Rhodopseudomonas palustris: one gene and its partner. Each later gene encodes a partner of the first gene's protein in a complex. Links are inferred from orthologs where the notes say so. Each region holds a gene or a part of one and is shown on either strand. Other genes may lie near its edges.

Evidence for each region. The genes of interacting proteins can lie anywhere in the genome.
Region 2: the proteins of SR870_RS24045 (region 1) and SR870_RS22755 are in contact, whole or in part, in a solved structure (PDB 1A0O), measured with the Escherichia coli proteins. The link is inferred for Rhodopseudomonas palustris from one-to-one orthologs.

Annotation. Positions count from the first base shown.
Region 1 is NZ_CP140155.1:5,280,880-5,286,159, reverse strand. Bases 379-3,730 are described here. They hold SR870_RS24045 (hybrid sensor histidine kinase/response regulator), read right to left. Parts: upstream 3,378-3,730; coding sequence 579-3,377; downstream 379-578. Other genes in these bases: chpT (histidine phosphotransferase ChpT), read right to left, coding at 3,564-3,730; SR870_RS24050 (chemotaxis protein CheW), read right to left, coding at 379-552. In the rest of the region: SR870_RS24055 (response regulator), read right to left, coding at 1-16; more of SR870_RS24050, read right to left, coding at 82-378; more of chpT, read right to left, coding at 3,731-4,217; SR870_RS24035 (3'(2'),5'-bisphosphate nucleotidase CysQ), read left to right, coding at 4,350-5,186; SR870_RS24030 (YHS domain-containing (seleno)protein), read right to left, coding at 5,211-5,280. UniProt on the Escherichia coli protein: Involved in the transmission of sensory signals from the chemoreceptors to the flagellar motors. CheA is autophosphorylated; it can transfer its phosphate group to either CheB or CheY.
Region 2 is NZ_CP140155.1:5,005,211-5,009,211, reverse strand. Bases 1,290-4,001 are described here. They hold SR870_RS22755 (response regulator), read right to left. Parts: upstream 2,988-4,001; coding sequence 2,592-2,987; downstream 1,290-2,591. Other genes in these bases: SR870_RS22750 (23S rRNA (adenine(2030)-N(6))-methyltransferase RlmJ), read left to right, coding at 3,307-4,001; SR870_RS22760 (TIGR01459 family HAD-type hydrolase), read left to right, coding at 1,515-2,369; SR870_RS22765 (EAL domain-containing protein), read left to right, coding at 1,290-1,502. Also shown: more of SR870_RS22765, read left to right, coding at 30-1,289. UniProt on the Escherichia coli protein: Involved in the transmission of sensory signals from the chemoreceptors to the flagellar motors.

The DNA of each region.
Region 1 (5,280 bases):
CCAAACATGTCTTCATTGTCTGCCTCTATCAGTCGCCGCCCGGATGGGCGGGCGATGGTTGCGGCCGAAGCCATCGCGAGGTTACGCGGCCATCCGCGCGTTCGCGATTTCGAGAACCTTGTCGACGTCGAGAACGACCATCAACTGGCCGTCGAGACGATGAACGCCGTTGGCGAAGGATGCCATCCGCGGATCGAGGTTGACCGGATTGACCTCGCGGCCCTCGTCGGGAAGCGTCAGCACCTCGCCGATCGTATCGATCAGCAGGCCGTAGGATTCGCCGCGCAGATCGACGCCCATCGCCATCGGCGGCTTGCCGTCGTCGATCCGCGGCAGGCCGAGACGGGTGCGCATGTCGATCGCGGTGACGATGCGGCCGCGGAGATTGAGCACGCCGGCGACGTCGTCGGGCGCCAGCGGCACCCGCGTCAGCCGTTCCGGCATGAACACGTCCTGGACCCGCGAGATCGGCAGCCCGAAAAGCTGTCCGCCGATCATCGCCGTGGCGAATTGGGTGGTGTTGCCGCTGATGGCATCGACCTGCCGGTTCATGCTGTGGTGTCCTTCCTGGATATCCATCACGCCGCCTGCTGCTGCAAAGCCTCGACCGGCTCGATGCTCGCGGTCTGCTCCTTCAGCGCCGCGATCAGGCCCGGGCGATCGAATTTGGCGACGTAGTCGGTGAGGCCGGCCTGACGTCCGCGCTCGATCGCCGCCGGCGACACCAGCGACGACAACGCGATCACCGGGGTCGGGGCCAGCTTGGTATCGGCGCGGATCGCCTCGGCGAACTCGAAGCCGTTCATTTCCGGCATCTCGATGTCGGTCAGGATCACGTCGAAATTGGCGCCGCTACGCAGCACCGACAGCCCTTCGACCGCCGAGGTCGCCAGCCGAACCTTGTAGCCGGCCGCCTTCAGCACCGGACCGAGCATGTTGCGGAAGAACGCGGAGTCGTCGACCAGCAGCACGGAGCGGCTGGCGATCGACTGCTTCATCTCCTTGCGGGAGAGCCAGTCGGAGAACGCCATCGGCAGGAAGTGGGCGACATCGATGACTTCCGTCGCCAGCCCCTTGATCACGGCCGAGCCGAGAATGCCCTCGCGGCTGGAGCCGACCTGGATCTGCAGATGCTCCTCGACGATGTCGACGATCTCGTCGACCACGAGACCCATGCTGCGATCGTCGTCGGCGAACACCAGGATCGGCTGCACGCCCGTGCTCGCGACCTCGACGCCCTCCATCAGCACCAGCGGCATCAGTTGGTCGCGGTACTGCACCATGTAGCGGCCGTTCGAGGATTCGATCTTGTCGGCGGCAATCTCTTCGAGACGCGTGACCAGCGACAGCGGCACCGCCTTCGGCTGCGGAGAGCCGGAGCGGAACACCAGCAGCGAGGTGAGCTGCTCGGTCGAGGCCGCGCGCGTCGCCGCGCTCTGCTCCGCCAGATCGTGCTGTGCCGACACCGAGGTGCCGAGCGCCTGCGCGATTCCGTTCGGATCGACGATCATGATCACCGCGCCGTCGCCCAGGATGGTGTTGCCGGAGAACATGCCGATGTGGCGCAGCTTGGTCGACATCGGCTTGACGACGATTTCCTCGGTGTGGAACACGCCGTCGACGACGATGCCGAAGGTCTGGCTGCCGACCTGCGTCACCACGATGAAGCCGTTCTCGGGTTCGGTCGAGGCGGTGCCGTCGTCGATGTGCAGCAGTTTCTTCAGGTGCATCAGCGGCAGCAGCTTGTCGCGCAGCCGCAGCACCGGGGTGTCCTTGATGCGCTCGATGCGGTGCTCGGAATTGGCCCGCGCGCGCACCAGCTCGACCACCGCGAGCTGCGGGATCGCGAAGCGGTCGCCGCCGGCCTCGACGATCAGCGCCGAGACGATCGCCAGCGTCAGCGGAATCTTGATGGTGACGCTGGAGCCCTCGCCGGCCACCGACTTGATCTCGATGGTGCCGCCGATCTGATCGATGTTGGTGCGCACCACGTCCATGCCGACGCCGCGGCCGGACACGCTGGTGATCGCGGCGGCCGTCGAGAAGCCGGGCGCGAAGATGAATTTGTGAATCTGCGCCTCGGTCATCTTCTCGACTTCGGCTTCGGTGACCAGGCCGTTGGCGAGCGCCTTGGCCTTGATCCGCTCGGTGTCGAGCCCGCGGCCGTTGTCGGCGATGCAGATCACGATGTGGCCGCCTTCGTGATAGGCGGACAGACGGATGGTGCCCTGCTCGGGCTTGCCGTTGCGGACGCGGTCCTCGGGGCGCTCCAGGCCGTGGTCGGCGGAGTTGCGCACCATGTGGGTGAGCGGATCCTTGATCAGGTCGAGCACCTGGCGGTCGAGCTCGGTGTCGGCACCGTGCATCTCGAGTTCGATCTGCTTGCCGAGTTCGGCAGCGAGGTCGCGCACGATACGCGGCAGCTTCTGCCAGGCGTTGCCGATCGGCTGCATCCGGGTCTTCATCACGCCGTCCTGCAGCTCGGCAGTGACGGTGGAGAGCCGCTGCAGCGGCACCTTGAACTCGGTGTCCTCGTGGCGGCGGCTGATCTCGAGCAACTGGTTTCGGGTCAGCACCAGCTCGGACACCATGGTCATCAGGTGTTCGAGCGTGTCGACGTTGACCCGGATCGACTGGTTGGCGATCCGGTCACCCTCCGCGGGCGCCTCCTGATCGGCGTTCTTCTTCGGGGCCTTTGCGGCGGGCTTCGGCGCCGGCTTGGCGGCCTCGACGACCGGCGCGGCGGGGGCAGGCGTCTCGGCTTCGCTTGCGACCGGCGCCAGCGGCGGCGACGCGATCTCGATCGCGGTTTCCCGGAAAGCGCGCTCCAGCTCGTCGAGCGACACTTCGCCCGGGCGCAACGGGCGCTCCAGCGTCTGCGGCACCAGCGAACCTTCCGCCACCACCGGCTCGACCACAGCCGGCTCGGCCGGTGCGGCTTCCTCCGGTGCGGCTTCGGCGACCGGCGCAGCGCCGCCCAGCTCGGCGGCGATCTCCTCCGGCGTGCGCATCGACAATCGTTCGAGCTCGCCGATCAGGTCGCCGTCTTCGCCCTCGGGCTCGGCCTCGGTGGCTTCCAGCCCGCCGAGAATGTCCTTGATGCGGTCGATCGTGGTCAGGATCAGCGTCACGGCCTCACCGGTTACCGGCATGCCGTCGCGGAATTTGCCCATCAACGTTTCGGCCGCATGCGCCAGCGCTTCCAGTCGCGGCAGGCCAAGGAACCCGCAGGTGCCCTTGATGGTGTGAACGAGCCTGAAGATGTTATCCAGTATCTTCGCGTTGTTCGGCTCCTGCTCGAAGCGGACCAGTTGATTGTCAACCGTATCCAGGCTTTCGAAGGTTTCCGTCAAAAACTCACGGAGAAGATCGTCCATGTGCGCTGGCCTCTTTGCGCGGCGCACGGCAGCAGCCGTGACCGAAGTGATGCGGCCACTGTCTGCGGAAAGCGTTTAATATTGGTTGCGTATTCCAGTCCGGTGAGTCTGATTAAATCAATAGTCGAACCCGTACGACTACTAGGCGGGCCGTCGCAACCCCGCCTTTACCATCGACGCCCGCGCTCAGATGGCGCCGACGACCATGGTCTCACCCTCTGGCGCAAGCGTCACGTCGAGCCCGCAGGACTGGGCCAGAAGGCGCGTGTAGTACGGCTGCACGCCGTGCGACTCGACCGGACCGGCGTGACTGCCGCTGAGCATTTCGACGATGTTCTGCGGCATCCGCGCGTTGAGGCCCGCAGCCACCACGCGAAACGAGAGATGCTCGCCCTCGCCGACCGGCTCGACCGTCAGAGTACCGCCGCGCGGAATCGTCTGCTGCGCGATGATCAGCATGTTGAGCAGGAGCTTCACGCGGTTCTTCGCCAGCAGCACCCGCGGCAGATTCCAGGCGAGCTTGGTCTTCTCGTCCTCGAGATGGCCGCGGGCCATGTTCTGGGCGTCGCCGAGGTCGATCTGGGCGCCGGCGGAGCCGGCGGCGCCGAACGCCAGCCGGCAGAACTGCAGCCGCGCGGACGCGGTCCGGGCGCTCTTGCGGATCAGATCGAGGGCAAAATCGCGATCTTCCTGCTTGGAACTGTCGTCCAGCACTTCGAGACCATTGACGATCGCCCCGACCGGGCTGATGAGATCATGACAGACCCGCGAACACAGCAGCGCCGCCAGTTCGAGCGCGTCCGGAGCGGGGGCCTGGACGGAAGGGGGATTGCCGGACATCTGTCTGCTCCTCGGAAATCGCGCGGCTCGTTCAAGACGAATCAGCCATGCTGAATGGCTTGATACACTGCGGCCGGTTGCGCTGCCAACAGAGGGACCGGGACAACCGGCCAGACGGAGGAAGACAGGTTGATGGGTAAGGGCCAGGCGTTCGGTACGGGACCTTTGATTTCGCATAACGACGCCATCGCTTTGATGCAGCCATTGACCGAGCTGGTGCTGCGCGCCGGAGCCGCGATTCTGGCCACCGACCGTTCCGACCCGGTCGAGCACAAGCCGGACGGCTCGCCGGTGACCACCGCCGACCTCGCCGCCGACCGGATCATCGCCGAAGGGCTGAAGCAGATCGCGCCCGACGTGCCGGCGCTGTCGGAAGAGCGCTGCGGCCTCGGCCGGCCGAGCTCGGGGAGCTTCTTCCTGGTCGACCCGCTCGACGGCACCAAGGAATACGTCGCCGGGCGCGACGAATTCACCGTCAATCTGGCGCTGGTGACCGACGGCAAGCCGCTGCTCGGCATCGTCGGCGCGCCGGCGCTCGGGCTGGTGTGGCGCGGCCTGGTCGGCCACGGCGCCGAGCGGCTTGCGATCGCCGCCGACGGCTCGGGCTACGCTGCGACGCCGATCCACACGCGGCCGATGCCTGCCGATGGCGCGCCGTGGATCGTGGCGATCAGCCGGCTGCATCTCGACGAACGCACGTTGGCTTTCATCGCCGACCGGCCGGGCGGCGTGCACGCGCGGATGGGATCGGCGCTGAAATTCTGCCGGATCGCCGACGGCGAGGCCGACATCTATCCGCGGCTGTCACCGACCTGCGAATGGGACATCGCTGCAGGCGCCGCAGTGGTGATCGCCGCCGGCGGCGAGCTGACCGACAGCAGCGGCGGGCCGCTGCGGTTCGACGAGCCGCGGCCGAACTTCATCGTGCCGGAGTTCATCGCCTGGGGCGACGCCCGGGCCGCGTCCTGACGAGACGCTGCGGCGGCAGGCCCGCTATTCGGCCATTGTGGCGATCAGCCCGGGCCATTGCGCCCGGGCCCGTGCCAGGATGCGCTCCGGCGCG
Region 2 (4,001 bases), 280 kb from region 1 along the record:
GGCGGGATCGGCAGGGAAACCGGCGCTGGATGATCCGAATCTCGACCATTTTCATCGCCATCTGCATGGTGCTGATCTCCGTATCGCTGGGTACGGTGGTGTATTCGCTCGCCGGCTTCAGCGCGGTCGAGTCCGCGATCGTCGCGCTGGCGACGCTGACCCTGTTCATTCTCTACAGCGCCGTGTCGATCCGGCTGCGCGACCGTTCCGACGCCGGTCACCAGATCGCCGATCTGTCGCGCGGCACCGCAGACCTCGCCCGCCAGATCGCCGAATTCGGCCGCCGGCTCGCCGCGGTCGAAGGCAGGGTGCTGGCCGCCAATGCGGCCAGCCAGGACCGCACCCAGGTCGCCATGAGCGAGATCGGCGAACTCGGGCTGCTGGTGAAACAGCTCGCCGCCTCGGTCGCCACCCACGAGGAGATGCTGACTTCGGCCGCGACGGGCGCCGCCCCGCGTCGGCCGCCGACGCTCGATCCTGAAGCCAAGGTCGAGGATCAGCAGATGGCGCAGCCTGCCGCAGCGCCCCTGATCCTGACCGAGCTGGTCTCCGCCCCGGTCACGACGCCGCCGGCGGCGCCGAAGCCGGCGCGCGACCCGGCGCAGGTTCTGGTCGCGGTGAAGACCGCGATCGAGACCGGACGGCTCGACATCTACCTGCAGCCGCTGGTGAGCCTGCCGCAGCGCAAGGTGCGGTTCTACGAGATCGTGACCCGGCTGCGCGACGGCAACGACCAGATCCTGGCCGCCGACGAATTTCTGACGGTCGCCGAGACCGCCGGCCTGATGGGCCGAATCGACCATGCGGTGTTTCTGCGCGCGATCCAGGTGCTGCGCCGGCTGATGGTACGCAACAAGGACGTCGGCGTGTTCGTCAACATCGCGGCCGCCACCCTGTCGGACGCCGAGATGTTCGGGCAATGCCTCGATTTCCTCGAGGCCAACAAGGCGCTGGCGCCGTCCTTCGTGCTCGAGTTCAAGCAGAGCACGCTGCGCAATCTCGGGCCGCTCGAGACCGAGCACCTCGCGGCGCTGGCGCAGCGCGGCTTCCGGTTCTCGATCGACCACGTCACCGATCTGCGGTTCGAGCCGCGCGACCTCGCCGACCGCGGCGTCCGCTTCATCAAGGTTCCGGCGGCGCTGCTGCTCGACCAGCGCGAACATCCGGCCGCCGACATCCATCCCGCCGACCTCTCCGATCTGCTCGGCCGGTTCGGCATCGACCTGATCGCCGAACGGATCGAGGGCGAGCGCGCCGTGGTCGACCTGCTTGACTACGATGTGCGGTTTGGGCAGGGGTTCTTGTTCGCGGCGCCCCGTCCGCTGCGACCCGAGACCGCCCCATCGCCTGCGCCCACCACGCCCGGCGACAAGGCCAAGCAGGACATCGCCTCTCCACATGCTGCAGGCTCCTCCCCGAAGGGCGAACCCGCCCGGATCGATCCGCCGCGCGCCGCGACCGGCCTCGCCGCGCTGGCGCGCCGTGCCGTCGGCCCGGCCTGACCGTTTTCCCTCATGACCACGCTTCGTTTCGTCGAGCACCTGCGCGAGCTGGTGGGATCCGTCGATGTCGTGCTGAGCGACATCTGGGGCGTCGTGCACAACGGCCTGGAATCATTCCCCGAGGCCTGCGAGGCGCTGCGCAACGCCCGCGCCGACGGCCGCACCGTGGTGCTGATCACCAACGCGCCGCGACCGGCGGATTCGGTGCAGCGCCAGCTCCGCAAGCTGGACGTGCCCGACGATTGCTACGACGCCATCGTCTCGTCCGGCGACCTCACCCGAACTTACGTCGCCGAGCATCCCGGCCAGTCGGTGTTCTGGCTCGGCCCGGATCGCGACAATTCGATCTATCGCGGCCTCGACGCCAGGCTGACGCCGCTGGAGGCCGCCGACTACATCATCTGCACCGGCCCGTTCGACGACGAGACCGAATCGGCCGAGGACTATCGCGCCATGATGGGCGAGGCGCTGGCGCGCAAGCTGACGCTGGTCTGCGCCAATCCCGACATCGTGGTCGAGCGCGGCGACCGGCTGATCTACTGCGCCGGCGCGATCGCCGAACTGTATCGCGAACTCGGCGGCGACGTGATCTTCTACGGCAAGCCGCACCGGCCGATCTACGACCGCGCGATGGCGCTCGCACGCGGGCTCCGCAATGCGGAGACGCCGCTGCCGCGCGTGCTGGCGATCGGCGATTCGGTGCGAACCGACCTCGCCGGCGCGCAAAGCTACGGCATCGATCTGTTGTTCGTCACCCGCGGCATCCATTCCGACGCCTTCGAGGGCATCGACCGGCTCGATACTGCGGCGGTGACCGAGCTGTTCGGCCACCCGCCGGCCGCGCTGACGCGGGAATTGCGGTGGTGAGCACGCAGCGCTGAATTTGGCACGTCATTCCGGGGCGCTCGCACCAGCGAGCGAACCCGGAATCCCGAGGTTGTTGCACGTGCGCGCGGATGAACATCTCGAGATTCCGGGTTCGCGCTGCGCGCGCCCCGGAATGACGGCGTTGAGAGCGGCCGCGCCCCAAACAAAAACGCGCCCCTTTCGGAGCGCGCTTTCGAAATCCGCAGGATGAGACGAAGCGCTTTACGCCGCGACGTGATCCGGGAACACCGCGTCGATCTTGGTCTTCAGCGTCGCCGCGTTGAACGGCTTGACGATGTAGTTGTTCACGCCCGCCCGCTTGGCGGCGATCACGTTCTCGGTCTTGGATTCCGCCGTGATCATGATGAACGGCGTCTGCGACAGATTGGGGTCGGCGCGGACCTCCTTGAGCAGGTCGTAGCCGGTCATCGGCTCCATGTTCCAGTCCGAGATCACCAGACCGTACTTCTTGGTCCGCATCTTCTCGAGCGCCGCCGAGCCGTCGCTGGCGTCGTCGATATGCTCGAAGCCGAGCTGCTTCAGAAGATTACGAATGATCCGGATCATGGTGCTGTAGTCGTCCACCACCAGGACCGACATCGACAAATCAACCGCCATCTTCAACTCCCAGGGGCACCGCAACGGTGCGCCGAAACGCCCCAACGGTGGGCTAAATTGTGGTTCTCAGGAGGACCCGACGTTCGAACTGCCCGGCCTCATCCGGGAACAAGAACTAGCACCGCTGATTAAACAGCCCGTTAACCGGGGCCCGTCGCCGCATCCCGGTCGCTGCGGCGGAAACCATTGCAGGACGCTGGCTTTCTGCATATTTCGCGCGGCCTCCCCGGTCCCCCGTAGTCTTACGGGCGCAGGCGTGGCCGGCGCCGCGCCCCGAACACCCATGGCGGCCTGGGGAGCCGACTGCTAGGGAATGCCGATGAATTATCGCCACGCCTTCCACGCCGGCAATTTCGCCGACGTCATCAAGCACATCGTCCTGGCCCGGATCCTGACCTATCTGCAGGAGAAACCGGCGCCGTTTCGGGTGATCGACAGCCATGCCGGCGCCGGGCTCTACGACCTCACCGGGGACGAAGCCCGCCGCGGCGGCGAATGGGTCACCGGCATCGCCCGGGTGATGCAGGCGCGGTTCACCGACGAGGCCGGCGGCCTGATCAAGCCGTATCTCGACATCGTCCGCGCCTTCAACCCGCAGCGCGACCTGACCGCCTATCCCGGATCGCCCCTGATCGCCCGCGCCCTGCTGCGGCCGCAGGACAGCATGGTCGCCAGCGAGCTCGATCCGGTGGCGCGCAAACAACTGATCAATGCGCTGCGCCGCGACACCCAGGCGCGCGTGGTCGATCTCGACGGCTGGCAGGCGCTGACGGCGTTCGTGCCGCCGAAAGAGCGCCGTGGTCTGGTGCTGATCGATCCGTCTTTCGAAAAGAAGGACGAATTCGAGCGATTGGCGGAGGGTTTCAGCACCGCTTACGGGAAATGGCCGACCGGGATATATCAGTTGTGGTATCCGGTGAAGAACCGGCGCGCGACCGACGCTCTGGCCGACCGCGTCGCAACCCTCGCTGCCACCGGCGGCGACGGCAAATGTCTGCGGCTCGAATTCAGCGT